DNA from 3 places in the Candidatus Brocadia sinica JPN1 genome. Region 3 is predicted to be linked to each of the others. Evidence: riboswitches for the same ligand, from Rfam matches in the RefSeq annotation. Region 3 holds a riboswitch; each other region holds the start of a gene.
The links. A riboswitch is a leader RNA that binds a small molecule or an ion and turns the genes downstream of it on or off. The one in region 3 is predicted to bind cyclic di-GMP.
Positions count from the first base shown of each region.

Region 1: it holds a riboswitch for cyclic di-GMP, as region 3 does, so the genes downstream of both, BROSI_RS03200 (caspase family protein) here and BROSI_RS00035 (LamG-like jellyroll fold domain-containing protein) in region 3, are expected to answer to the same signal.
Region 2: it holds a riboswitch for cyclic di-GMP, as region 3 does, so the genes downstream of both, BROSI_RS11685 (IPT/TIG domain-containing protein) here and BROSI_RS00035 (LamG-like jellyroll fold domain-containing protein) in region 3, are expected to answer to the same signal.

Region 1 covers NZ_BAFN01000001.1:698,921-708,946, forward strand. The annotation lists gene BROSI_RS03165 (histidinol phosphate phosphatase domain-containing protein) at 1-273, opposite strand, end outside; tRNA gene BROSI_RS03170 (tRNA-Arg) at 307-380, opposite strand; gene BROSI_RS03175 (tetratricopeptide repeat protein) at 662-1,366, shown strand; gene yidD (membrane protein insertion efficiency factor YidD) at 1,402-1,611, opposite strand; gene rnpA (ribonuclease P protein component) at 1,592-1,963, opposite strand; gene BROSI_RS03190 (SDR family oxidoreductase) at 2,065-2,940, opposite strand; gene BROSI_RS03195 (hypothetical protein) at 3,143-4,321, opposite strand; gene BROSI_RS03200 (caspase family protein) at 4,455-6,137, opposite strand; cyclic di-GMP riboswitch class I at 6,189-6,307, opposite strand; gene BROSI_RS03205 (MgtC/SapB family protein) at 6,741-7,442, shown strand; gene BROSI_RS03210 (tetratricopeptide repeat protein) at 7,754-9,010, shown strand; gene BROSI_RS03215 (GIY-YIG nuclease family protein) at 9,135-10,026, shown strand, end outside.
Region 2 covers NZ_BAFN01000001.1:2,562,063-2,572,088, forward strand. The annotation lists gene BROSI_RS11650 (RnfABCDGE type electron transport complex subunit D) at 1-250, shown strand, start outside; gene BROSI_RS11655 (FMN-binding protein) at 392-1,111, shown strand; gene BROSI_RS11660 (Rnf-Nqr domain containing protein) at 1,105-2,520, shown strand; gene BROSI_RS11665 (NADH:ubiquinone reductase (Na(+)-transporting) subunit F) at 2,536-4,164, shown strand; gene BROSI_RS11670 (DUF3047 domain-containing protein) at 4,281-4,967, shown strand; partial or broken gene BROSI_RS11680 (IS1634 family transposase) at 5,465-6,885, shown strand; gene BROSI_RS19900 (hypothetical protein) at 7,440-7,595, shown strand; cyclic di-GMP riboswitch class I at 7,945-8,061, shown strand; gene BROSI_RS11685 (IPT/TIG domain-containing protein) at 8,199-10,026, shown strand, end outside.
Region 3 covers NZ_BAFN01000001.1:2,567-12,592, forward strand. The annotation lists gene BROSI_RS00010 (hypothetical protein) at 1-14, shown strand, start outside; gene BROSI_RS00015 (class I SAM-dependent methyltransferase) at 80-1,309, opposite strand; gene BROSI_RS00020 (NAD-dependent epimerase/dehydratase family protein) at 1,306-2,376, opposite strand; gene rfbF (glucose-1-phosphate cytidylyltransferase) at 2,378-3,151, opposite strand; gene BROSI_RS00030 (glycosyltransferase family 2 protein) at 3,259-4,233, opposite strand; gene BROSI_RS00035 (LamG-like jellyroll fold domain-containing protein) at 4,285-7,956, opposite strand; cyclic di-GMP riboswitch class I at 7,993-8,076, opposite strand; gene BROSI_RS00040 (carboxypeptidase regulatory-like domain-containing protein) at 8,688-9,107, opposite strand; gene BROSI_RS00045 (hypothetical protein) at 9,286-10,026, opposite strand, start outside.

The sequences.
Region 1 (10,026 bases), 700 kb from region 3:
TGCACCTAATGTTTTTGCCCGTTTTACCATGGATTTTATATGCTCCGGACGAAGATGGGTCAATTCAACCCCGCCATACACCTTGATTTTAGAAACAGATGCTATTTCCTTACATGCCTTCAGGACGTTCGGAATTACTATATCAATATTTGAATAGTCGACATGATCCGTTATTACCAGCCCTCGAAACCCCTTGGCCTCGCAACGACGGATTAACTCAGCTGGTAAAAGTACGCCATCAGAAAATAACGTATGTGTGTGCAAGTCAATCATCTGCGAAGGCCAATCGCCGATAAAAAATTTTAATGCGCCCGAGACGATTTGAACGTCTGACCTACGGTTTAGGAAACCGTCGCTCTATCCTGCTGAGCTACGGGCGCATTGGATTATTGCAAGTCATTCCTGTCCAGGAAAACAAGGACAACCGAGCGAAAATCAGATAGTTTAAAAGAATAAATTATAGCCTTAAGTAAAAAAAAATCAACATCATTCCATCTCGTCCGGTCATTTCCACCTCACACGAAGAATTCAATTGAAGTAGAGAATGCTTCATATTACAATGCAATGACATTATAGATACGTCTTGTTTATTCTGGCAAACGAAGGAAATAAGCCGGTGTGTTTTGTTGTAACGAACGAAATGACAAGGGAGAGAAACGGTATGCTTTTTCTTATTCGATACATCCCATTATTGCTTCTTCCCGGTATATTTATAGCCGCCGGTTGTGGTGTACAGGACCCTGATTACTACAACCGCCAGGGCGTTTCCTTGGATAGTCAGGGCAAGGTTGATGATGCCATCGCTGAATACAGGAAGGCATTGAGGATAGAGCCCTATAACAGAGAGGCGCATTACAACCTCGCAGTAGCCTACCACAAAAAAGGGTTGTACACAGAAGCTATTGAGGAATACAAAACCGTATTGGGACTCTATCCAAATGACCCTGAGACCCTCTATAATCTTGGTGCGATATATGCACGAAACAACATGCAGGATGCAGCTATTTTTGCCTGGGAAAAGGCGGTGGAATTAAAGCCAAATTTTACAGAAGCACATTACGTTTTAGGATTTACCTATGCTCAGAAAAAGCAATTTGACGAAGCCATTAAAGAGTATAAGAAGGTTATTGAAAAAAAACCAGATGATGCAGTTACCCATAACAACCTGGGAGTTGCTTACACCGAAAAAGGGTTACTGGATGAGGCTATTGATGAGTTAAGGAAATCTGTCAAAATTAATCCGGCAATGGCAATGACCCACAAAAATCTTGAATTTGCCTATAGAAAGAAGGGGATGGAAAAGGAAGCTCAAAACGAACTCAAACTTTATGAGGAATTAATGAAAAGGGGGAATCAGCCGCAATAAAAGAGTTTCATTGTCTGTTGGTAAAACTCTGAGCACTACTTCACCGGGTCATACCCGGAATCACCAAAGGGATGGCATCTCAGTACACGCCATATGCCCAGGCAAATTCCCCAAATAACACCTTTTTTTTCCACTGCATCGATCATGTATTGAGAACAGGTAGGTTCAAACCGGCAGGAAGGATGAAAAAGGGGTGAAATGATACCTTGATAAATCCGGAGGAGTTTAATGACGATAAATTTCATTGGCAAAGGTTTCGTTAATTTGGAGCAATAATTTCCTAAATCCATTATCAACGTCGGACAGTTTCAGATCAGACGAAAAGGGATGTCTTGGAATGGCAACAATATCGACATGCACAGCAAGTAAGTGTTTGTTCAACCTGTAAACCTCTCTCAGCAGTCGTTTGGCGCGGTTGCGCCGAACGGCATTTCCTACCTTTTTACTCACTACCAGTCCCAAACGGGAATGTTGAAGGCCGTTAGGCATGACATAGAGAACGGTCTTTCCATTTTTCAATACCTTACCCTCATGAAAGACCTTTTCAAATTCCTTCTTTCTGGTCAAACGTTCAGCTTTTGTAAATCGAAAATTCATGAACTGAAATCGTATGATAAGTATGATAAGAATGTAGGGGATTTTATAATGCCTTTAGGTTAGCAGAAACAGATGAGGTAGTCAATGATATCCCTGCAGGATCAAACAATGCCACGCAGTCCATTGAGTTCTTCTGACAGAAGGAATGGTTTAAAGCCCAAAGCGAAAGCTTTTGAGCTATCGAGTGAAACATCAGGAGGTCTCGGTGCTGGCATGACCACATCCTTCTGTCTGCTGGGTATTAACCGGGCTTCTCGTATGTTTAAGGTTTCCATGAGCAACTTGCCAAAATCGTAGCGTGAAATGCGTTCAATGCCTCCCAAATGGAGTAATCCTCGTGCCTTTTCAAGGGCAAGAAAAATTCCGGAGACTGCGGTTTTTCCACTTACCGGAGTCCTGAATTCATCCACAAATAATCGCAATTCTCTACCCTCTCTCATTGTTTCGGTCATTGGTTGAATAAAGCTTTTGGCGCCAGGTCCGGAAATACCAAACATCAATGCCATGCGGCAAATGGCAACCAGCGGATGGTATTTAAGCATACCCTTCTCAGCCAGTACTTTCTGCTCACCGTAAAAATTGACGGGACAAACGGGATCTTCCTCACGGTACGGGGCATTTAAACCATTAAAGACTAGGTCGGTTGAGGTAAAAACACACGGGATGTTATAGTCAGCACAAAGTGCGGCAATATGAACAGAGGCAGCTACATTGATTTTCTGTGATTCAGTCCGATGGATTTGACAAAAATTCGGGTCAGAGTTTGCGGCGGTATGGATTACTGCATCCGGATTGGTTTCCTGAAATAGTTTCTTCAATTCATAAAAATCAGCCAAATTAATTTTTACGATATTTACACCTGCAATTCCCACAGGATGAGAAAAGACTGTCCCGAATGTCTTCCATTTATTCTTCGCGGCCTGACAAATATTCCAGCCCAGGAAACCACTGGCACCCGTAACGAGCAATTTTTTCATAAATTACCTCGTAGCAGTATTACCCTGTAAAAGCTTCTTTTTGCTGTTGCATGCATCGTTCATAACCTGTAGGTATTTTTTGACTACATTAAGGATGCCTTGCGATTAGTAGTCTTGTAGTTTTCTAGAAACACAGATAATTTTTCACCAGGGATACACCATTCCTTTTCACCATTTTCTTGCAGAGACTCTTTTCAATGCATCAATACATTTCATCTACTATGAGTTGTGTATTAAAAAGCATTTTCTCATATCGTGTATAAACCCCGTGTCCAAAAAGTGTATCAAAACAATTAGGATAAATGGTACTATTATCCTTGTAGTCTACTAAAATTGTTTTCCCATAATGAGGAACCCTCATTCTTGCTTTTAAATTCTCAAACAATCCAATCATATCATTGCCTTTACCCAGTATCTCATCGAGTTTCTTGTCAGACATGCGCTCTGTATCTGTTTTTGCAATGGTATCCGATCCGGCAATAGCCGATTGTTGTACATAGTCGCCATGTTTTGTGCTAAAAACCATGGTATCTATAGCTCCAGCCAAAAATTCATTTCCACGATGATTAATAATATTCAATAGATTATACTTTCCGTCCCCCCATCCGTAGCGAGGAGGTGTTCCAAAGGTAACAATGTCTAAATGAACCTGCCGGATTTTTTGTAAATACTCATCAAATTTTGAAACATCTATCCCTGCTTTCCCGCCGATAGCAAGGAGTGCACTCACACCTGGTGATTGTGCCAGAAAATTTGTCATAAGTGCAAACAATTGTCCGGCATGGCTATGACCAAGTAATAAAACCCTTTCTCCCCATGATGGCATTTTCGTATCAATGTCATTCGCAAGTGCACTAACCAACTTTATGGACTCTCTCAAACGTGCAAAATGATGATTCTCAGATGACCAGATAAACCGTTCACAACAAATATCATTGCCAATAGCCTTTTTAAATAGCGCCACATATTCTTGTGTATAATTGCCACAATCCTCCATCATTTTATCAATCATATTTTGTTTGATAAATTCTTTAACTATGGGAGTAAAGTCGTGATTTATTTGCTCAATAAGATTCGCAATGCCAAAAGGATCGTCACCGGCATAGGTACCGTGTATAAAATATATGAGACCAACTTTTGCCTGTTTCAATCGATGTCCAAGGTCACGCATTTTACTTTGCCATTCCTGAGATTGGTCGTCTAATTTCAATGATTTTTTATTAAACGAAACTCTTTCTTTGAATTCAACGTGTGTGTAAGGAGTCGTGGGAGGGGTATTGACATATTCCTGCGGCTGAAGATCTGCATTGACAATACCCATAAAGCCGAATGATAGAAAAAAACAAAAAATACCTGAAATCGTATAAAAAAGCTTCTTCATATTTATTTTACCCATAGTAGAGGATTATCGAACTTTATCACATCGGAATTAATAACTATACCATCTGAATGTTTTATTGCACACCCAGAAATCATACAAAAGACTATTCCGCTTCCGGGAATATCTTCGTGCTTCAGAGCAAAAACATCGATGCCTCTATCTTCCGGGGGCCGTTCAGTTGAGGCGTCTGATCCTGAATATCGGCAAGTTTCATGGACCGACCACACATTTTCGTGAGATTCCCGTACGTTAATTTCTTGCCCTTATTCTTATAAATTTCATGGCATATGAAATAGGTAAATGCGCCATAATTTGCACCGCCTACGGGATACTCTTTGGCAGTTTGACTATCCTTGCATGCTGAAAGTGCAATCGGAATATACTCGTCTTTCTCTCTTTTCATCTCCCGTAATAACCGCCGTTTCTTGTCCGCAAATTCCTCGCGCAATTTAAACACAGGCAAAGGACTCCCTTCAAATTTAAACTCATACACCCTGTTCAAAATATCCATGGGCGGCAAAAATCCTCGCACTTTGATACTTTCACCCCTTGTGCCTGTTCCTGAATGGCAGCAATCGAAGATGACCGTAAGCTTGACCCCGGCAGGGAGGTTTCCAAACAATTCCCTGAAATCGTTGTCTATCAACCCTGGCGCATCAGAATCAAAGTCGTAGGGGACTATGCATTCATCAAGTCCGTCCACTTCATCACCTATCCGTTCTGGTATTTGAGTTCCGTGTCCCGAATAGTGTAAAAGAAGCGTATCTCCACTTTTTGCCCCATCAAGCAACCACTCTATCTTGTTCCTGATCTTATTCGTGGTTGCGCGGTGATTATGAACCATATGGATGTCTTTGGTTGGGAATTCATGCACCTCCTGAAGCATACGGTTTACCAGGAAAGAGTCGTTTATGCAGCCGTAGAGCGGTGGAATAGGGAACGGATATTCGTTAATGGCAATCAGTAATGCCTTTTTCTTTGGTTTTCTCGGCTCTAACGCCCTCTCTGCAACCCCTGGTGGGATTGTTACCCTCAAGGATGTCAGCAGGATCCCGGTCATTTCGTCATCCCCTAGATACCCCACCGCAAGGTGACCAGTCTTACTATGGATATTCATGTTTTTAAAGCGGTCATGATCATCGTAAATATTTAAGTAACCGCCAATAGGATCGCCATTAAACCATTCCCAGAATCCGTTTCCCTCATTATCGACATTCGTCCACCGCATCGTCTTCTCCGGATATTTTCGCCGTTCAATTCTGACAACGGGTATCCACAGAGGGCTGCCAATGGTAATCAGTGACGAAATCTTTGGACATTTGTCCCACCTGCTTAAGACATCGTACGTTACTACTGTTCCCCAGCTATGACAGATAATGTGGAGTTCAGTATCCTGTTGTGACAATTCGATAAGTTTGTCCCGAAGCTGTTTTTGGACTTTATCTGCTAAAGCTGCATCAAGTAAATAATATCCAAAATCGCCAAGGTAATCGCCAATGAATCCTCGCTCCATACTTCGATCGAGAGTTTTTCCTTTCCCTTTGCACCATCGTAAGAGTTCCCGGTGAATTGTCGTATTTATTTCATCCTTGAGTTTCGATGCCTTGTCTGTTAACGAGGGCGCTTTCAATGATCTTTTTCCGGGTTCTCCTCCCCCTGAATAATCATCCATAATGCCTTCCCACCATACACCATGATAGTCACGGTTAGGGTCAAATTTGTTTGTCCCGATTGCATTAGCAACTCTCTCACGCCATTCATGCCAGTAATCAGACTTTGAATCCCCAATTCCATGGACAAAAATTATTTTTCCCATACGGTTCCCCCTTTCCTGCAAATAAAAAAGCCTTACTACAGAGATATTCATTCCGGCAGTAAGGCTGTCTTTATTCCCGCAAAAACCGGTTTTTTAAAACCCCGTCCGTACAGGCTTAAAGATCCACTACTTTGCGCCCCCCGATCACTCAGGGTTTACCCTTATCAAAATGCTTGCTAAAGAGTCATTGGCAAAATAGAAACCATTTTACAACAGGCAAAAAAAATTTTAAAAATTATTTCATTGTGATTTGTATTTTAATCACTTACGAACGAAGAACAAAACATGAATGGCAATGGATATAATGCGCAAAAAATGCAACATGCCACACAAGTGTATCGTCACATGTATGTGTCATGACACACAACCGGTATAATTCACGCGGAAGACAGTCTTTCTTTCAGATTCGATGCGGCCCAGGCTTCTTCGTGCCTTTCAGTATTTGAGAAAAAAGTCTAAACTTTATTTTTACTTTTGGTGGGAAGATAATAAACATTTGACATTAATTATAGGCTGGGTTATACTTTTTGTCAAATACTTAAATCATTTATCTAAAATGAGTTATGTGTTGAATAAATCTCTTTGTTAAATGAAGGAGCAGATATGTCTTATCTTCTGAGTCTTATGGAAACCTTTGATAACTCTATCGGAAAACTTCTCATAGCAGCCGTTTTAGGCGGGATTATTGGGTGGGAAAGGGAACGGCGAGGACGACCGGCCGGATTGAGGACCCATATTCTGGTATGCGTGGGTGTAACCCTGATGATGGTGGTATCTGAGCATATCTTTCAAAGATATAAAACTTTTGCCGCTGATTCCATCATACGGGTCGATCCTGCAAGGATTGCCGCCCAGGTGGTAACCGGGATCGGTTTCCTGGGTGCGGGCACAATTATGAGATTTAAAACAACGGTGCGGGGGTTGACGACTGCGGCATCTTTATGGGTCGTGGCGGGCATCGGTTTGGCAATAGGAAGCAGCTGTTATACTCCTGCGATGCTTACAACACTCATAACGCTTTTTGCGCTATTGTTAGGACCTCTCTTTGAACGCGGAATTAAACGTGATACCTATAGAACACTCAAGGTGTGCGCCTCAGGTTCCGAACCCAATTTCACACCTATTGTGGAAATATTAAGAAGGAATTCAATGGAATTGCAACATTACGAATTTGAACGCGACCTTGTGAAAAATGAAGTTCAGTATAACATCAATGTGAGATTTAAAGACGAGACTGCGGTCTCAAAAGTTTGCGATGAGGTTGCCAGGTCGATTAAAGAGATTCGTAAACTTGGGTGGGAGTAAGTGTTTTTGATTATCTAACTATCTACCAAATAAACATTTGACAATATATAGCCCATTTGATATATTCCCCCATAAAAGTATGGCATAGCCTGCTCTGTCTCAAAGTAAGCACAAATAAGCAGGCTTGTCGTTCGGCTGACCCTTCGGCAAGCTCAGGAGAATGAGATTATTTCGCCCGTGCATGGTGAGAGCGTGTCGAACCATCACGACGAAGTCCATGCTGCCCGTTACTCGGCAAATTCCTGAAAGGTAAAATAAGTCCGTTATAGAAAATTCATGTATCGATAAAAGTTTTCATGGGAGACCTGATAATGATAATGAATCTAGTATCGCCATTCAAAACACTAACGTTAATGGCAGTATTAGTTTCTGGCAGTATATACGGATGTTCCAAGGCTGATATGCCTGATGAGGTTATCACTGCATATCAAAAGGCCATCCGCATAAATCCCGCTCTGGCGGCGGCACACTATGATCTGGGGATGGCATATAATAACCGGACGATGGTTGATGAAGCTATCGCAGAGCTAAAAAAGGCTACAGAGATTGATCCAAACTATAAGGACGCATTTTTCCAGCTTGGTTTACTTTCCATAGAAAAAGGCCTCTGGGAAGATGCTATAACTGCATTCAAATCTGTGATACAATTAGATCCCAACCATGAGTTGGCGCATAGTAAGCTGGCTGACATCTACAAATCCAGACAGATGTTTAACGATTCCGTACATGAATACAAAAAAGCATTGGAGATCAATCCAAAAGACGGCGTATCTCAGCATAATTTAGGAGTAGTTTACGCTGAGAAAAATGCGACAGATGAGGCAATTCAGGCATTCAGGAAGGCTATCGAGATCAATCCAAATTATACAGATGCCCATTTGGGTTTAGGCAAGATATATCTGGATAAGAACCTGTTGGATGAGGCGATAACTGAATTCAAAAAAGTTACTGATATCAACCCGCACCATGCACTGGCGCATTACCATCTCGGTTTAACCCACTACGCTAAAGGAGAGAATGTCAAGGCTGCGGATGCTTACAGGAGATCAATAGAAATTGATCCCAAAAATCCCAAAGTGCATTATAACCTCGGGATCGTTTATTCGGATGAAAGGTTATTCGAAGAGGCGATTGAAGAATTCAGCGCCGTTGTGAAGCTCGATCCGAATGATGCAGACGCACATTACAGACTTGGTAAGGCTTACGCTGACAAGCGGGTGCTTGCTACTGCCATTGCCACCGTTCGTAAGGCAGCAGCAGCTCATTATAACATACAGAATCCTTATTCGGACAAAAGAGCGCTTGACGAAGCAATTGCCTCATTACAAAAGGCTATTGAGATAAATCCTTACAATCCGTCTGTATACTTTGACCTTGGGAGCGCGTATTCAGAAAGCAGGATTTTGGACGAGGCGGCAGTTGCACTTGAAGAGACCGTACGAATTGATCCCAATTTCGCAAAGGCGCACTACGGTTTAAGTATTATTTATGACCGAAAGGGTATGAAAGAAGAGGCGCAACGGGAGTATCAGGCATACCTGAATTTAACGTGCGAACGCAAGAAATAAATTTTTACCGGAATAGTAGCCGGCGGCTTTCATTTCCTGCAGAATAGAACAAAATACGCCATTCCATGAAAGAGGGATTTCGCCCTCTTTTTTTATTTCAGGATTTTTAGGATTTCCCGATACTATGCGCGATAAGATCTATACCTATCTGAAGTCTCAGAAAACAGGCGCTGCCAGTGGGGAACTGGTGGAACAGGTATTGAAGATTAAAGGCGCCTCACCCAATATCAGTGAGACACTTATACGGACTGCTACAGCCGGGGATCATAGGTTTGTTGTAGACGAAAATCATCTCTGGAGGATTATTGAAAGAGGTGGGACACCCCTTTCTGAAGCAGGATTTGTTTTCCTGAGCCTTCTGACATCAGACACCGTTGAAAGATCCAAAACAATCGTCGAAATAAGTGCACAAAAACCAGGAAATGATAAAACAACAAACCGTCTTCATCTCTTCATAAAACCTGCCTCGCTAGCCGTATCTGCTCTTTGTTTGCCTGCAGATTTAGCGCAGGAAATGGAAGAAGGTGTTCCTGAAGAAAAGGCGATGCGCTCTCTCATTGATTTCTGCGGAGAGAGCGTTTTGGTTGGTTATGATATTCGGTCCTCCCTACCTCTGCTCAATAAGATTCTGAATACCTTGAATAACCCTCTTGAAAATGCATACATATGCTTAAAGTCCTTAACAAAGAGGCTTATTCCGGACCTTCATCCAAAATCATTGCATGATATAGCCTCCTTTTTTCAACTTCCCGTAATGGATATCCGGCGTACCGAAAAGGAGATTGGTGCAATTGCCGATATCTTTTCCCGGTACATGGAACTCTTAAAAGAACGGGGATTAAATACGGTAGAAGATGTCCTGGAATTTCAATATCCCGATATCGAATATGTTGATTTTAGTAAATATGCCTTTGGCAAGGGCTTTCTATGGGCCATTCCTCAGAAGCCGGGTGTCTATACGATGAAGGATAAACAGGGAGAGATAATTTACGTGGGCAAAGCAAAGAATCTGAGGT
Region 2 (10,026 bases), 2.6 Mb from region 3:
TGCCCCACCCCTCTTTCAGCTTCTGAGCGGTGGATTGATCCTCGGGGCATTTTTTATGGCTACTGACCCCATAACGGCAACATACAATCAGACTGCAAAGTGGATATTTGGCGCCGGGTGTGGATTTGTTACCGTGCTGATAAGGGATTTTACCACATTGCCAGAAGGGGTAATGTATTCCATCTTACTCATGAACCTTCTGGCCATACCGATTCAATCATTCATGGTGAAAATACGGTATCGTGTATGAGAATAATGCCAAAGTTATGATCAGTTTAATACCAAACGACATAAGATGTATATTAAATGGCTGAGGATTTACTCACGGTATCATGACGAATCACTGAAAAAATCTGTGCCATCTCTGGAATTTGCAGTTTTTTAAAAATACATGGAAGAACTTAAAAAAATTATACTCCGGATTGTTTCAATCCTCCTGATTACCTTTTTGCCCTGCGGCGGGCTTCTGATGGTATATTTTTACACGTCTCCCAAAATTGCCGAATACTACGATGTGAAGGAGAAGCGTGCCGTATTGGATATTTTTAAGATACCTTACCGCGCTAAGGAAAATAACATATTGGGTTTTCATTTTAAGAGCTACGACAAAAAGGATATCAAGGAGGTTTTTGGAAAAAACATAACAATCGAAGAACCAACATCGGTATCCTGGAATGTTCAACGGGCTGGCACACAAACAGTCAAAGAAAAACCAAACGGTGGGAAAAGGATTTTTAAATATGTAAAAGATGGAAATTTGCAGGGTGTTGGATTTGTTGAATCCAGGATGGGTTACGGTTACAACAAATCGAGTATTATGTCTCTTTTTATCTGTGTTGAGCCTGATCTGGAAACACTGAAAGGTATTGAGGTGCTGGACCATAGTGAAACACCCGGTTTGGGGGGTAGGCTTACCGAGGATCAGTTTAAGAAACAATTTATTGGAAAAAAGTTGAGACCCAGGATACTGGTGGTTAAGGGAAGGAAGGCTGCGGGTGCTAATGAGGTGGATGCGATTACTGGCGCCACGAATACAAGCAAAGGAATCGAGTCTTTTCTTAACGATGCCATGAAAGAATTTTGGGAAGGGCAAGGGGACATTAAATGGTAGGGTTAAAACGAAACATACGAAAGATTTCCAAATATTTTATGAGGGATAACCTCATCCTGACGGCCGGAGCAGGACTTGGGTTCTGCTCCTCCCTTGCAGTAACAAACAAACTGGAAAATTCCCTCACCATGGGAATCGGCGTAACACTGGTAACATCTGGCAGCTTTTGCATGGTCTATCCCTTCAAGCGGCTTATATCCACAGCCGGAACACATCATAAAATTTCCCTTTTAATGATTATTGTATCTGTCTTTGTGGCCATTTTTGGATTTTTTGCACAGGCCTTTGTTCCTGAGATTACAGCCAATATAAAGGCATACATCGATCTTATTACGACGAATTGCATCGTGCTTGCCGTTATTTCCGAGGGGTTGACTGTTGACTTTTGGGAGGCCCAAAAGAAGATATTGAAGGCCTGCCTTGGATATTCCATGGCTTTGATCCTGCTTGCATTTCTGCGGGAACCCCTGGGTTTTGGAACGATTATGGGCTTTCCTGTGCTTTCGGATACATTCCCGCGGGTTGTTCTCATGGTTACACCGGTGGGGGGATTCTTTGCGCTTGCTGCCTTCAGACTCCTGTTGCGTCCTTTTCTTCTCAGGGCAGGGATTGTATATCAAGAGGCATCTTCTTGTGAGTGTGCCGCTGCTACAAACGGAGGAGTTCCCATTGTCACATCCCGTCCGAAGCGGGGAATCTCCAGGGTATCTTTAGTCGCAATAGGGTTGGGTGTCTGTCTGTTTATTAGCCTTATTATCCATATGCAAACAATCCCGACTCTTCATCAGCATTTCCTCATTCTTTTCCCTGTCCTGCTCAATGCCCTTTTCTTTGATGGGATTGTGCTAAGTAAACTGTTAGGGATATGCCCCTTGCTAAACAAATCACGTCAAATTGATGCGGCATGGAAGATGGGAGTTGCTGTGATTATTGTCATAACATTGTCCACGGCATTGAACTGGTTGGTATATCATCATATCCTGGTCAGGTGCAGTGACTTCCTGTCCACATATTCGTCTCTCCCTATCCGGTTAGAAGCTATTTTCTATCTGACGGTCTTCATCGTTACTATTGCCGTGTTCGTGCAGATTTTGAGTGTGCTCTTAAGAAAATTTGCAAAAAATGTATACGAACAGATGGGGCAGTTCCTGGAACTTATCACGGTCAATTGTATTGTCCTTGCCAGCGCCACGTTTACGATTCCCACGGGGGCAAAGTTTCTGGTTACAACCGTGACGGCGTTTGGATACGGGCTTCACTGGATGATGGTCGTTGTGTGGTTGGCCTTGTTAAGACGTCAGCGTCTCTTCGTTCCAACTACTGCCTGGGATGAAGACACCATTGCTATTTTACTTCTGGGTATCATGGCTGCTATCTTTACTGGTATTGGCATGATTCATATTTTTTAAGCTTGGAGTGAAACAATGACCATCCCCCTTATACTTGGTGCAGGTATACTTGCACTGTTGGTTTTGCTACTCAGTATATTTAGCGAGATAGCCTACCAATTCTTTGGGCGAGGTGAAAAACGCAAGCTTACGGTATTGAGTGATGACGAGTACAAAAAGGAGTTAGACATCGAGGGGGGGGAAAGGCTCCTTTCCTTGCTTCAGAACAGAGGATTTAACATTCCTGCCGCCTGTGGGGGTATGGCTACCTGTGGCCAGTGTAAGGTAAAACTCCTCACCGATGTCGGGACTTATACGGCTGTAGAAACTCCCCATTTTGACATGCGTACCAGAGAGGCATCCAGGAAATTTTTAGAGCAGGGAGAAGGTGATGGATATGTGCGATTGGCCTGCCAGGTCAGGGTCGAAAAGGACATAGAACTGTATCTCCCAAAAGATACATTGCATGTGAAAAAATACACTGCCCGGGTAATTAAGAAAAGGGCGCTTACCAGCGATAAGATGGAGATGTGGCTCAAACCATCGAAACCTATTCAATATAAGCCAGGACAATATATCCAATTAGCAATTCCTGAAGATTTTGTAGAAGAGCATTATAAAAAGTATGGCAACTTTATTAAGGAAGCATGCAAGAATCTGGGAAAAGAGTTCATTCCGTATGTGCCAGGCACTACGCTGTACAGGGGATATTCACTGGCCTCTACGGAGCCGGAACTTTTAAAACTCATTGTTCGAATGGCTCCTGTTGATCCGACCATGTCCATAGAAAAGGGCGGTCCTCCTTGCATAGGGCCGAGTTGTGTGCATAACTATATCCTGGAGAAAAGCCTGTGGAATTTTTTTCGTGGTGAAAAGATTCATTTTACCGGGCCTTATGGTCATTTTATGCTGAAGGGAGAACCGCACACTGCTGTTTTTGTGGCTGGCGGGGCAGGTTTGGCGCCCATTATGGCAGTTTTGGATCAATGGTTTCAGGAAGGCAGGCAGGATAAGGCGATATTTTTCCTGGGTGAGAGACGATTCCAGGATATTCCCATGGCTTATTTACCCAGGTGGTTAAACTGGCAACGAAAGAACCCCAATTATAAATTTGTACCGGTACTTTCAGGCGCATTTCGAGGCGACAATCCTGCCGAATTGAATGATGTGGACAAAAAATGCCTCCACTGCGTTCCTCCGGAAGGCAAGCAGATTATCAAAGAACAAGGGCTTGTGGATGAGACGGGTAATCAATGGAAAGGTGAGGTCGGGTTTATAGGGCCGCTCCTGAGAAAATATCTTTCACCCGATCTCAATATCGTGTTTTATCTCTGTGGGCCGTCTCCGATGACAGTAACCGTTATTGATGCGGCAGCAAACCAATTGGACTTAAAGAAGGAAAATGCCCTTTTTGACGACTTCACCGGCACCCTGACTCCCTCTGTAGACCTGATCTATCAAAAGCTCGAAATCAAAGAAAAGATTTATGGCTTAAACATACCCAACGCCGACAAGCTCATCGAAAAGATCGGCCATATCCTTATCATCCAATTGATATTGAAAGACAAGATTGAAGAAAGTTACCGCTTCCTCGACCTGGTAAGAGGGGCGCTTGGGAAGTCAGCACAAGAATTGGAATCGATGCTGCTTTCATATAAAAGCTAACTATAAAAAAAATCATTGAGATACTGAGGCGCATAAGATTTATTTTACAACACTTTTCTATACGCCCTGTTTCTCTTCTGTGTACTCTGTGGTCGCCACCTGTAGAATGACTTTTCATGAGATACCTAATTTTAATTACTTTATTTTTCATAACTTTTGCATCCGCTCCTCAGATGTCTGCGCAAGATTTTTTCCCCATTACAGACTTTAGTAAGGAGGAACTGGCTAAGGGTGAGCCTGTGGGCTGGAAGACCCATAAAGGTATTTGCAGGGAGATTAAGAGCAAGATCATGCCCAGGATAGTGGAAATTGAAGGTCGAAGGACACTCTATGTAAATGCCCGTGATAATGGTTCTATTCTCTTTAAGCCAGCAGGTCTTAACCCGAAAGAATATCCCTTTTTGAGCTGGAACTGGAAGATATCCAACATCCTGCCGGAAAGCCGGGAAAAAGAAATTGGTGGCGATGATTACCCTGCTGCTGTGTGTATAGTTTACGGTAAGACATTTCTTTCAATACCATATTGGTACAGGATATTAATCTATGTTTATGGAAATAACGTAGCTATGGGGGAACGATTTGAAAATCCCTGTGAGGTCAAGGCAAGGATGATCGTAGTGCAGAGTGGTGAAAAAGATGCGGGTAAGTGGCTCAGTTATAAGATGAACCACTACCAGGACTATATCAGGGAATTTGGAGAGGAACCACCCAGGATTATCTATGTGGGAATTCAGACCAATGCCGACCGCACCCACGGAAGGGTTGAGGCATGGTACTCGGATATTTTTTTGAATAGATACTAACCCAAGGTTGGGTAACGCTGAATGCCCACAACGTAATCTCCCCACGTCTCCCTTTGAGACTGTGTCGTAATTACCGCGAAAGGGGGGGGATTAATTGTGCTATGCCAAAAGAAGAACAGCAGACGGTAAGCGTTTCCTTAGTATTTTTTCCTAAAAAAGTATCATCTTTTTCATAAGTACCTGAAGAAACAACATCTATTCAAACTGAAGTACGAATTCAAATAGCAAGTGATATTGAACTCGGACGTCACTTGCGAATTGAGGGTAACGGAACACGCCAGCTTGGTAGCGCCTACAATTGTTGTATAGCGAGTGTTCTGCGGTAAATCCAGGCATGTTCATGTTAGCCCGACTTTCGCAATTCGCACTCAAAAACGGTTATTTTTGGGCATGTATAGCTGGGAAACCCTTGATATTAAAGGGGTGAATTTTCAAAACGGCTTGTAGTGCCGACCTAGCCTATTGACGCATGCAAGGGAAACTGCGAAAATGCTTGCATGTTTCTCCGAGAAAAATCACGGACGAAGGATGGAAAAACACACCGGTATTGGAGCGTTGTAGAGAACCGCCGGGTCAGCGGAAGAAGAGTGGTGCAGCGGCAAGTGCTCTACCTGGGAGAACTCAATGATAACCAACGGGCGGGATGGATTCGAACGATAGAGGCGATTTCGGGTGCAAAACCCAAAGCAAAACAACTGGCGTTATTTCCGGATGACTAGGAAGAATTGCCCATACTGGGCTGTGAAACCATCCGGGTGAGGTTGGACAAAATAGAATTGCGCCGTCCGTGTGAATGGGGTGCGAGCTGGTTGGGATTGTATGTGTGGAATCTTCTGGAACTGGACACCTTTTGGAGAGGGCGTTTGCCGTCAAGCCGCAAGGGGACAAGCTGGCTGAATATGCTGAAGGCGCTCGTCTGTTACCGGCTGATAGATCCGGGAAGCGAATTTCGTTTTCACCGTGAGTGGTATGTGCGGAGCGCAATGGGAGAGCTGTTGGGGGAAGATGATTCGCTGGCACAGAAGGACAAGCCGTATCGTTGTTTGGATTTGCTGCTTGAGCATCGCGACGAGCTGTTTGGTTTTTTAAAAGGGCAATGGGGCAAGCTGCTTGGCGCGAAGTATGATGTGCTGCTGTATGATTTGACGAGTGCGTATTTTGAAAGTGATCCGCCACCGACGGGATCTGGGGGTAAAAAACGGTTTGGGTACAGCCGGGACAAACGTTCAGATTGCGTTCAGGTATTAACGCCGGAAGGATTTCCCGTGGCCTACGAAGTATATCCCGGGAATACAAGAGACACTGCGACACTGGAGGAATTTCTGGATAGGATCGAAAAGCAGTATGGGAAATTCCGGCGCACCTGGCTCATGGATCGTGGTATTCCAACGGAGGATATGTTGGAAAAGATGCGTTCCCGAGGGATTGATTATTTGGTTGGCACCCCGAAGGGACATTTGACCCGTGTTGAAAAACCGTTGCTCGAACAGACCTGGATGCAGGCGCGAGAAAGCGTCAGCGTGAAAAGTCTTCAGCAAGAATCGAAGTTCTACGTCTCTGTGAAAAGCCATGACCGTGTAGCCAAGGATCGCTTTCCATCCGTCCCATATGGCACCAATTGGAAAAGAGAATTGAAGCCCATATTTTTGTCTCCTTTTTGGCTTTTTGTCTCCACACGGCGTTGCGAAATCTTGCGCGGGAACGAGCCGCAGGGCTGACATCCGAAGCCATTTTGGAAAAAATGTCGAACATTCAAATGATTGATGTTCATTTACCAACCACGGATGGCCGTCACATTGTCATGAGCCGATATACACAGCCAGAAAAGGATGTTTCTCTCCTTTTGGCACAATTGGGATTGACGCTTCCTGAACAACCTCCGCCCAAGGTTTATGCCTCAGGACAGGTCGGTCTGTAGTGCCGACCTTTTTCCACGATCCCTTGAATTTACTGGCTTAGCGGCTTATACACCCCTCGAATTGCGAAGGTCTGGTTAGGAAATTTTCTGATATAAATTTATATTTTTTCATTGACACATATGTATGAATTTTAGAGAATTCCCGTTAATTCCTGAGCTAAACCACCCGCTAGCCACCAGCTACGCTGGTGGTACTGAGTTAATGCAAGGAATTTCAAATTGCAGTTGTAGCACGAACTTCAGTTCGCTTACATCCCATGCGAACTAAAGTTCGCGCTAGTGCGCCTGAGAGTGCGCAATGTCAGAGGGGTGAAAGTCCCCTTCAGGGAAAACGCTTTCCAAACCTGTAACCGACCGTAACTGCGACACCGTGAGGTGTGGTGGAGAGCAACGGGAGGTGAAAAGCTGGTTCGTAGGATAACAAACTCGATTCGGCCTGTTGTAACGGTGAGCCTGCTAGGGAATGGCGAAGCCCAGACCTTTGAGAGGAGAAAAAAGAAGAAAGGAAGCCTCATAAGCTGAGGGGTAGCGTGATAAAGCGATGGTAGGGAACAATGGGTGGTTGGAGACGGAATGGCTGGAAGGCAAGGTGCATGAATCAGGAATACCTGATAGAGGGAGTGACTGTATCAGGAGATAGAGCCTCCATAGGAGCGAAGAGACACCGTAATGGGTGTGGAGCAAAGGGAGGCAGGAAGGTGGAGGTATGAAGTGGACAAGTCAGGAAGCCAAACCAATGTGAGTGGCCGAGATGCCTAAGCAAATTGGAGAAATCCAGAGAGAACAGGATTGAACTTGGCTTGTAGCGGAATACTTGCTGACGGTCGATATAAGATGAATGATGAGAAGCGCTGCCATCATTATTAATCTTGGGTTGTTCACGGTAATCACAGCCCATGTATTAATCTGTCAATCCCGAAGGGGTAACCACTGACTGGAGAGCCGTATGCGGGAGATCCGCCTGTACGGTTCGGAGGGAGGGGAGGCGAAAGCCTTCCCTACCCCTATCGTTGAAAAAGTTGCCGAAAAGGCCTGATTTAAACGACAACAAAGAAAGACATACGATAAGGGCAAACCCTGAGTGATCAGGGGACGCAAAGGAAAGGGTCTTGATAAGCCGTTGAAACGGTTTAAACAGTTTCAGCGGCTTATGGGAAAGATAGCCTTACTGCCGAAGATGTTTTTAGGAAAATCTTTGCAGTAAGGCTTTTTTGTTTTGTAGGAAGATTGTTTTAACCACAGAGACACAAAGAAAAGCCTTCTGGATTACGGACATTTTCGCCGGATTCATCTTGAAAAGGAGGGGTAATTTTATGAGGAATAGATCCACTTTATTATTGGCCGGTCTTGTTGCAGCAATGCTTGCCACGTGGTTTATAGACAGTTCAAACCTCGCAAGTGAGGATAGAACAGAACAGAACAGAACAGAACAGAACAGAACAGAACAGAACACAAACACCTTATATTGTCCTCACATAAAATATGGTCTGGATTGGCAGACATCCGTTCAGATCACGAATATTGAATGCAGTTGTAAACAGAAAAGGGTTCGGGTAAAACTCTCCACCCATGATAATAACGGTACATTTACCGGTACTATAAAGAATGTTAGGAAACTCAAGGCAAATGAAACAAAGGTTATTGATCCCCAATCATTGCCTCCCAGTGCGGCATCTTTAAAGATTGCACCCAACGGAAACCTCATATCCCACGTCATTTACAGGACAAACGACGGTAAAAAATCAGAAGTAGTCCCTGCCGTAAAAGCGCCATCCATGCAACTGGACTTTCCCGTATTGGCCGATTATGAAGACGTTTTTATCTACGAAACGATCACCCTTTTAAATCCAAATCCAACCCCTGCAAGTATCGAGATGATAGCCTTAGATAAAAACGGATATGAAATAGAGCGCATGGCAGTATCACCCCTTTCTTCGTGGGAGAGCAATACCATCGCTCTCGTAGATATCTTTGGACCAAAAACATTAAAAGACCTTTCAACGGTAAGGGTTGTTTCAGACACCAATATTGCCGGAATTCAGCTTGTGGATTATCCGGGGAATGACCTCGTTGGTCTGCCGGCGCTGACCGTTGCCAGTAAAGGCTGGACATTTCCCATTGCAACGGAAGGCGGCAACCAGGCGCTCTGGACAAGGGTTGGGGTGATAAATCCCGGAGGCGAAACTGCTGATATCAGTGTTGAGGCCTTCGATGCAAGTAACAATTCCCTTGGAGCCATCGACAGAAAAAGTCTTTTACCCGGTGCGATATATTTTACCGGCACAGAAAACACAAGTACGGATGGTGGTGTCATACCATTAAATGCCGCTTATATAAAGGTCACCGCTGATAGACCTATAAGTGGATTCGAGGTTGTTGGCGTTATAGATGGTAGCGGTCTTGCGGCAGTTATGGGAATTCCTGAGGAAGACCTGACCGCAGTGGGATTTGAGATAACAGGCACCAATGACAGTGGTGTACTGAATGCATATTTGATGGTGAGAATGGAAGATGGGAGTGTGAAGTCAACTGCGATGAGTTTGGAAAATGAAGAGTGGAACAAAGTTTTAAAACTAATCATGGAATCCGAAATAGCAGGAGATTTTACACTAAAAAAGGATTTAGCAAGAGAAAGAGATGCCTTTATACCCTCCTATTACCCCTCTGACGTTAAACCTTGTGAAGCTAAATTAATTAAAAAGCTAGAGAAAAAAGGAGCTAAAGTAATATATTTAAATCCTAGCAATGAAAAAAAACCAGTTTGTACACAAGGAACAGGATGTGGTGAGTGGGAATGTTATGATGAAAGAAAAGTTGCTGATAAAGTGGCAGATATGCTTTACGCTGAAGGATACTCAGTAATTGTGGATTACGACCAATATAATGCAGGAAAGAGGGCGAATGAGGAAAGTACACTACCAAATGTATTTGTATCAATCCACTCCAATGCAACGACTGAAGAACTTACAAATATTTGCAAAGGAAAACAAACCGGTCCAGAAACTTGGTGGGAAAATAGTAATACAGGTGATGAGACTTTGTCACTAAATATTCAAAACGCACTTGTGGCAGAACTGAGAAAAAACGAGTACAAGGGCAATTTAAACCGTGGAATAAAGGACTGGAATAAAAAGGAATGCC
Region 3 (10,026 bases):
GGCGTGAAAAATGAAAAGTGTAAATCGTAACGTGTGATAATTTTAAAGGTGAGAATACCCCGAATACACCCCATGAGTTCTAAACAATGGCGGGATAGGGAATGGGAATGATGAATTTACCGCCACGCCTCCGGTATTCCTCTTGTTGCTGCAAAATTTCTTCCGAAAAATTCCAGGCAAGCAACAATACATAGTCCGGCATGTCTTCCAAAAGCTTCGTAGGTGAAAAGATGCGCAAGCGATTGCCCCCCATATAGCGTCCATGCTTGAATTTGTTTATGTCCACCACATAATCCACAAGTTTTTTATCAATTCCGCAATAATTCAGCAATGTAGTCGCCTTCGCCGCTGCCCCATAAGCCGCAATTTTCTTCCCTGCCTGTTTCAGATCCTGTAACAGATTACACAAAGAATTCTTTATCTCCTTTACCTGGTCTGCGAAATTGCGATAATACTCAACGCGATGAATTCCCTTCTTCCCCTCTTCATTCAGGAGCAAACGGAAAGATTCACCTGCGGCCGCGCGGTGTCCGATAAACAATCGCAACGATCCTCCATGTATTGGTACGCGCTTTATTTCATTAAGAAAAAGAGAATGCCTTCTCAATAATTTATCCAATGCAGTTACGGAAAAGTAGCAGAGGTGTTGATGGTAAATCGTGTCAAATTCGCAATGTTCAATAAGGTCAACTACGTAAGGTACTTCTATCACCGCTGTGCCTTCCTCTTTCAAGAGAATTCGAATGCCTTCCACAAAGCCATTAAGATCCGGCACGTGAGCCAGGACATTGTTGGCGAGAAAGACATCGGCCATCCGTCCCTCTTCCCGAAATTGCCTGGCCAGATCCTGCCCGAAGAATGTACAAAGCGTTGGGATACCGGCTTGCTGCGCCGCCCCGGCTGGTCCCATGGCCGGATCAATTCCCAGAACAGGAATCCCTTTTTCTACAAAATTTTTCAGCATGTACCCGTCGTTGCTGGCTGCTTCAACAACCAGACTGTCCGAATTCAAATGATGTGACTGTATTATAGCCAGCGCGCTTTCCCTGAAGTGTTGTAGCAGCGCCTTCGACACGGAAGAAAAATACGGGTAATCCCTGCAAAAGAGAATCTCGGGAGAAACGGATTCCGTTATCTGCACCAGGGAGCAATCAGGGCAAAATACCAAATCAAGGGGCGCCATCAACTCCGGTTCTTTTAATTGTTCTTCCGTTAGCAATGCATCGGCTAGCGGTGTCCGGCCAAAAGACAAAATTGACTCCAGGTCTTTTCCCCCGCAGGATCTACAAGCTATCTTTGTTTGATTCATGTGTAGCTCTTCTCTTTTCTTGATGTGTTTGCTGTGGCTTCCTCTTTTTTCCACCGGAGTGTTTCATCCAAACTACCCATGCTCAGCAACTTTTTAATGTGACCAATGCGTTTGTATCTTGGCCCTTCAAAATCTTCCAGGGACAATCCGGTCTTCTTGTACGCCGCATACAATTGAGCCGCGCCCCTGCGCGCGTTCCATTGAGGCTTAAATTCCGGCAGCATACGGGCCAGTTTACTGCAATCAACACGATAGCAGCGCTTATCCGGTCCTGCGTCCTCGGCGTATTCAATATGGCATCCCGGCACTGTTTCTTTGACGATCTCCGCAATCTCCCTAATTTGATAATTCTCCCCATTGATGCCAACATTAAATGCCTGGTTATGCACGAGTTCCCTCGGCGCGCCCAGCGCCGCTATAAAGGCATGGGATATATCTTCGATATGGACAATAGGGCGCCAGGGGGTGCCGTCGCTCTTAATGTATACACGACCGGTAGTAAATGCCCAGGCGACCAGATTGTTGAGCACAAGGTCAAAGCGCAGGCGCGGCGATACCCCATAGGCTGTTGCATTACGGAGAAATGTGGGACTGAAGTCTGCATCCGCCAGCTTTGCCACTTCCCCCTCAACAAGCATTTTCGAGATACCATAGGGAGTAACCGGATGAAATTCTGCTTCTTCAGTCACCATATTCTCGCCCGCAACGCCATAGATGCTGCAAGACGATGAAAAAATAAAGCGCTTAATTCCAGTCTCTTTCGACAATTTAGCCAGGCGCACCGATGCAGTATGATTAATTTCATACGTTAATTCCGGATTCAAATCACCGAGCGGATCATTTGAAAGACCGGCAAGATGCAACACGGCGTCAAACCCATCAAGATCGGACAACTCAACATCCCGGATATCCTTTTTTAACGATGGGATGTTCTGAGTATCATCTCCAAACGTGCATTGTGCATAGAGATCGCTGTCCAGCCCCACCACCTCATGCCCCGCAGCAATAAGCATCGGCGTCATAACGGCGCCGATATAACCGTTGTGTCCTGTTACCAATATACGCATGCTATTCCCTCCAGATTTTCCAGGGCGCATTACCCTCTTGCCAAAGACTTTCCAATAATCTCTTATCACGCAACGTATCCATGCATTGCCAGAAAGATGTATGACGGTATGCCATTAACTGGCCGTCTTTCGCCAGTCTTTCCATCGGTTCTTTCTCCCACTGCGTGTCATTACCGTCGATATAATCAAATACCGTTGGCTCCAAAACAAAAAAAGCCCCATTAATCCACCCTTCGCTCGTCTGTGGCTTTTCGGAGAATTCCACCACACGATTGCCATCCAGCTCAAGATGACCAAACCGCGCAGGCGGCCGAACGGCAGTTAACGTAGCATACTTGCCGTGAGAGCGATGGAAACTGAGCAGATCATGCAAATTTACATCGGAAACCCCATCCCCCCATGTCAGCATAAACGTCTCGTTTCCCATGTATGGAGAAAGTTGCTTGATACGGCCACCCGTTAGCGTCGGTATGCCGGTGTCAACCAGATCGATTGTCCAATCTGTTTTCGCTGCACTATGGACCTTTACCTCCCCGCTACCCAAATGAACAGTCAAATTGCTGTTCAGTGAGCAATAATCCACCATATATTTTTTAATCACCTCCCCCTTATAACCGAGGGCAATCACAAAGTGTTTAAAGCCGTAATGAGAATAGTGCATCATAATATGCCAGAGAATCGGCCGGCCACCAATTTCTACCATCGGCTTCGGCTTTACCTCTGTTTCTTCAACGAGGCGGGTGCCAACGCCTCCAGCAAGAATGGCCACTTTCATAGAATGTCCTCCATCGTTTCTTCCCTCTATTTACCGGTTTTATTCCAGGCGACAGCCATAGGAATAGAATCAACACGAAATTCCGGAGCTTATCAGCGAATCATTGTTCATTTTTGCAAAAACACCCTTTTTGCTTTCCACAGAAAAATCCAAACCGCGGACCTGACGGCCATTATCAAATCTTTCAGCAACCACTGCCAGTTAAATTTCATCCCTAACCATTGCACCATGTGCAGATAACAACGCGCACGCTCATACCGGTTTAATGAGGCGCGTCTGAGCGACCTAAGATACTCTAAAAACCTTTTCCAGTGCGGAAATGCCACCTGTCTCTCTTTTGCCGGGTCAAACCACGCTGCGCGTGAGTAGAAAGAGACGTGCCTTATTGAACGTTGTGGATGGTCTCTTGAAAAGAAGAGCCGCTCAGGAATTTCATAAAATCTATTTATGAGACCAAGTTCTACCAACAAATTTCTGTCCGATCCGGTAAAGTTGCCGATAAGAGACGTCATTTTAAGGGCGCTTGCCCGAATTAACCCAAAAATCTGATAACAACCATGAAAGATACAGATAAGATCATGAAAACGTTCGTTCGGTTTCGGCGAATCCGTGTTCAATTTCACATCGTAGTTCCTTAAAAATTTCCCATGTTCATCAATAATCTCCGTCCGGGGATAACACAGGACCACGGAAGCATCATGGTCGAGCACCTCAACGCATCTCAATAAAAAGTCTGGGGTTAACAGGTCATCATGGGCTGCCCATTTAAAATATTCACCCGATGATAACTCAAAGACCCGGTTAAAATTCCTGGCAGCTCCGAGATTCTTTTCATTTCTATAGTAACAAATGCGCCTGTCTCTGGCTTCATAGGCCTTACAAATTTCTTGTGTTTTATCGGTAGAGGCATTGTCAGAGATGATCAGTTCAAAATCTGAATACGTTTGGGAAAGAATTGAATCTATCGCCTCTTCAAGGTGCATCTCGCCATTAAACACGGGTAAGCCTATGCTTACCCGTGTTTTATTTTTACTCGTCATTCCTTTGTTAATTACAACCTTCTCCCTTCCAACCCCTATCAATTCATTTCCGTTAGGCCTTTAAGGAGCATTATACTAAATTTTCCAGGGAATTCAATAACCGATGCTATTGTACAAGTCTTGTACCTCCTGGTCGCTTAAGGGTTTATTGTAAAGGCGGACTTCGTCGATCTTGCCATTAAAATAACCATTATTAACCCTCGAGTACCCTATTCCCACATCAGCATAAGATGTCGATGGCACGATTGTATTACCGGCGGGATGGAATTTTGTATCAACCAGCAGGCCACCCACATAGAGCCTCTGTTCTCCCGTTGTCTTGTTGTATGTCCCTGCAACATGATACCACTTGCCCACTGAATTGCTCAAGTCCTTTACAGCAGTTTTCTGTGTTTTCTTCCCATTCCCATCCTGCGTCACAAGAATAAATTCAAGTCTATCAGGTGTGGTATTGTAAAATCGCACATCAAACCCCTCCTGAAGTTGCACATCAGAATTCCATTTCCATGCGCCCAAAATGGCGTCAACAGCCTTTTTATCATTTACGGTCTTGTAGAACCATGCAGCAATGGAAATTTCGTCCTGATTTGTCCGTGGAACTGACACGAAATCATTAATTCCATCAAAATTCAATGCCTTACCGTTTTTACCCGTTGTCCATGTTGCCCCCACGATGGCGCCATCGTTACCATTGCCGGATGAATCTGTGGCGACCAATCCGCTTCCTTCATCGAACGTATAGCGGGACTGCATGCCATCGCTAACGGCATTATACAAATCTTGCACTTCCTGGTCGTTCAAAGGTTTATTGTAAAAGTAGACTTCGTCGATCTTGCCATTAAAATAACCATTATTAATCCTTGAGTACCCTATTCTCATATCAGCATAAGATGTCGATGGCACGATTGTATTACCGGCGGGATGGAATTTTGTATCAACCAGCAGGCCACCCACGTAGAGCCTCTGTTCTCCCGTTGTCTTGTTGTATGTCCCTGCAACATGATACCACTTACCCACTGAATTGCTCAAGTCCTTTACAGCAGTTTTCTGTGTTTTCTTCCCATTCCCATCCTGCGTCATAAGAATAAATTCAAGTCTATCAGGTGTGGTATTGTAAAATCGCACATCAAACCCCTCCTGAAGTTGCACATCAGAATTCCATTTCCATGCGCCCAAAATGGCATCAACATTCGTTGTATCATTTGCATTTTTATAGAACCATGCTGCAATAGAGATCTCTTCACTATTTATGCAGGGAATTGATACGGAATCGCTGACGCCATTAAGACTTAACCCATTTCCATTTTTCCCTGCCGCCCATGTAGCACCGTTGATCGTACCGTCGTTACCATTTCCGGACTTATCTGTAGCAATTGTCCCGGTCCCCTCATTGAAAGGATAGCATGCTTGCAGGCCGGTGCCGGTGTTCGTTTCCAACTTCTCAACGGTAATTGTATCTGTCCCTGTGTTGTTTACCCCATCAGTGACTGTAACGGTAATTACATTATCACCTGTCGATAAACTTATACCGGAGATAGACCAACCGGTCGTTCCGCTGGCCGTGCCGCTTCCCCCCTTGTCGCTACTCCATGCCACCTTGCTTACACCGCTTGCGCTGTCTGAGGCGCTTCCGCCTAGGGTGATCGTGCCACTCGTTGTTGTATGAGTGGTATTGGATGTAGGACTCGTGATTGTTATCAGTGGAATAGTCGTATCTAAAGTGATTGAGTCGCTGGTTGTGTTTGATACATTCCCGGCGGCATCCTTATACCAGGCATATACCGTCTTGCCGCCGTCCCCGGCGCTTAGGTTATACGAAACGCTGGCATAAAAACCGGTAGTGGATGATACCGTAGTCCAATCTGCTGCCGACGCTAATGGAACCGTTGAATCCATAGAGAGATAATACCCTGTCACCCCCACATCATCAGTAGCAGATAAAGCCAGGGTCACGGCAGTGGATTTGGTATATAAGTCGCCATTGTTGATACTTATGGAACAATTTGGCGCCATAGTGTCTGATGTAGTAAAAAACATTTCACTCCCGTACGCAGTTCCTGCGCTGTTCTGCGCCACCAATCTGTAATAATACGTCTTCGCTGCCGACAATCCGTTTATGTCTATGCTTATCGCTGTATCGCCTGAACCGCTGACACCCTGCGCCGATGACTTGCTGCCATATGACCCGCTTGTTGTGCCATACTCAAACCATGCTGTAGTTGATAAGCCATTGGCATTTACTGTGCCTCCCAACGTGACAGAATTTGACGCCACATCGGTCGCCGACCCCGTCGTCACATTAGGGGCTATACCGGTTGATGTTGATAATGTAAAAATGTACCCCCTCCCCTTCACCTGACCGTTGGTTGCATCGACATCAATGCCAACCCCACTCTTTAACCTTATTTCATCGCCAAGGATATCGACATCTGCGCTCCCATCACCGGACTCAATAAAGTAGCTATCGGCACGTTGTACTCCAGTGACCGTCTCACCCGCATTGAGTTTTACCACCCCATTCGTTGTGTTAAATACCGCAAAGAGTTTTCCTGTCTTCGGCTGACGTGAATACATGACATCGCTGCTGGCATAACTCTTTGTGCTCCGATACACACTGCCATCCCATGAACGATCGGTGAGAGGAACATTATTTAAATTGTCCCAATTCGGCAAGCACCGTATGAGTTTAAGTCTTGGATAAACCTCTGTGATACTTTTGAAATTCGGCATATTTCCCGTGCCTCCGAATCTCCCAAACCAATTATACCATGCCCCATTAATGCCTGCCTTGGCTGCATAAAGACGATTTTCATACTCATTAACATTATTCGGTTGAGTAACACCTACCATATCTTTTGTAATAGTTACCCCTGAATTAAAGATCCTATCATCATCGACAAATTCAGTGTTCGAACCTTCTTGCACTAACATATCGTGAGTCAAAACATCTTTATCGGCACAATCTTTTATCACATTTACCCACCCCCAGTACATACTATAAGGTTCTCCAATCCATTTAGCATCTGGAAAATCTTGCAGCATTCTCTCCCGCAACTTCTTGAAAAATGCAGCTTTTCCTTCTTGATATGTTGCATACTTATGTACAATGGCATCATGCACCCGTCCAGATTCTGTCCCTGTCCAATAGGATAAAGAAGTTACACTATTCCTGTTTTTCTCCCAACGATAAAAAATGCCATTGAGACTTGGCTCATCATCCATATATCCTGCAAAGGTAAATGGCAAACTTGCGTCTTCATAGCCATGAAACATCGTCATGACTTTCTCGACAACCATATCAATAACTGCCTGTTGTTGAAAATCCCACATGGCGGAAAATTTGGTGGAGGTGCCTTGGAACCAACCTGACGCCAAATTGTAGGGGAACGTATCATAACTTTTCCACACCATGTGTTGGTTGTAAAAATCTTTTTCTGCTTGTGAATAAGTTTTCGTAGTATCTATAAACCTTTCATATCCAAATAAGTCAAAAGCCCAGTTCTTGGGGTCAATAAAATAGAATTTAAGATTAGCGTAGTCTTGCTTACCTTTATAGGTAGTATTAGTCTGTATTGCTATAGAATCATATCCCATTTGTTTTGCATATTTTGCATGCTCTGGTGATGTTCCTGTCCAGGCAATGCCGTAGAAATTCTTCCAGCCATCGTCTGCTGAAACCATAGACACGAATCCTGTTTCAGCTAAGAAAAACCCTTGGGTAATAATTAAAAAAATAAATCCTAAAAGATCATTTTTAACTTTCATAATTACTTCTCCCAACAAAAAGATTAGTAAAACAAACATGGCAACTTGGCATTCTTCATTCTTCATTGAAGACCCATAGCTTTGCGTCCCAATCTCACGATTGGTTTGCCTTTTTCAAATTTGCTACCTCTTTTGTAGGTCTAGCAAATTTATTAATCCATTCAGGTACCCAATCACCTCGCTTTCCCAATAATTAAGTGTGGATTTAGTATCTTTAGTCGTTAGATGGTAAAATTATCGGCAGATTTGTTAAAATATTTAGTGTTTGAGCGGAAATTCGTCTGATAGGCGGGTGATGTCCTGGATATGAAGCGTGGATTTGACGAGAATAATCCGTACGATAATTTGGCGTGACTATCGGGGAATCAGGAAAAGATAGGGTGAAAGCTGTTTGAGGTAAGACGGCGAGACAAGGAGCCGAGACTGTTTTTGTATGACGTAACGACGGTAACCAAGCCGTAGATAGAGGCGTTGCAGATAAAGCCGCCAGAGGTATTACCGAACCGGAACATAGGATAGTCACGAGAAAAAAGCTTCTTAATCAACGAAAAGACCAAAAGACTAAGGCTTTTCACTGCCTTTTTATTTTCCACTTCGGGGTGAACATCGTTCTAATGGTTCCCTTGGTCCGAGGATGAAGTGTATCTTGGCTGCAGTGAAGTTGATGGAAGTTATGGGTTCGGTGCGGGGCTAACTACGGGAAGGTCGTATAATTTAAAAATATACATCATCTAACGTATGCGGGTGTCTATGTGAATATCAAGGTGTGTCTCTTTACCTTTGATAATAGTTACTACGGTAGGTAAATCTTTTGTCATCTCTGATGATGAACGGAGCATTTCAATGCGATAAGTCCCTGCAGGCAAGGTGATACTGTATCTGCCATCATTGTCAGTCGCTACGGTCTCTACGGTCTTTCCTGATAAGGTCATGACCACAATTTTTACATCTATAGCCGGTTTTGTTTGAAGGTTCTCATCTTTACTCATAGGTGAAATTGGACCTCGTGTTACGACACCCACTAACTTTCCGCTTAATGTCTCTTTTTTTTCATTATTTCGCAAGACATTGTTATAGTCTTTAACACAGCTAAAAACAAATGCCATCATTGCTACAGTTATGAATAGCCTGAACCGAACTAAGCTGATCATATCGATTGATTTTCCTGGTTTTGCGTTCTGTGCATTATCGCAGAATGCATATAAGTATTGATTTTATCAGCGTTTATCTAAGTGTATCTGTAAACATTTGGTAAAAAATAAAAAAGGGGGGAGACTTGCCACTGCTCCCCCCCTTTATGCAACAATGATCTAATCTAGAAATCATCCCTTAGAAACCAATTCTGACTATCCTCGAACCCCATGTAGTGGGATTAATGATTGTTTCATTAACAAGCCAGGCACGGAGTTCACCTGCAACGCTTGAATCAACAGTGACCGCTGAGTAATCACCCCATCGATAACCAGTATAATATGTAGGACTTGTGAATGCTGCCACACCAGCTCCGATATCGAGAGGATCAAAATTCCTTCGGCCGGAGAGCCTCACTTGGGCGTTTGTGCCCGTGCTAGGATTATTTGATGTCCATGTTACATACACATCATTAAAGTTATTTGCTACAATCGAGGCATTCCAGTCATTGGATGGACCAGCCGCAAAGAAGGAATCGGCTACGGTAAGCGTGCCAAACCACCAATCGATCAGATACCACACGGGTGTGGGAAGTCCGCCCAAGTTAACTGTGTGGACTTGATAGAGATTATTACCGATCTGGGTGCCTGCATTAACAAAACGGCAATCCAGGGTGTCAAGCACACTAGCAGTACCGGGTTGGGTGGCGCTAGGTGGTATGAAGAAATCTGGCACATCCAGATAATACGGTCCCAACAGAGCAGCGAATGCTGGATTTTCCGCATTTTCCAAGTAATAAAGGTATAATCCCGTATTATCGGTAAATGGATCTGCAACTGCTAAAGTCGCCCACTCATTCTGGTCGCGCACTATAGGTGGTGCAATGGTTCCCATAAGGCCTCCCCAAAATGGGACACCAAGACCTAATCCGTTGTATGC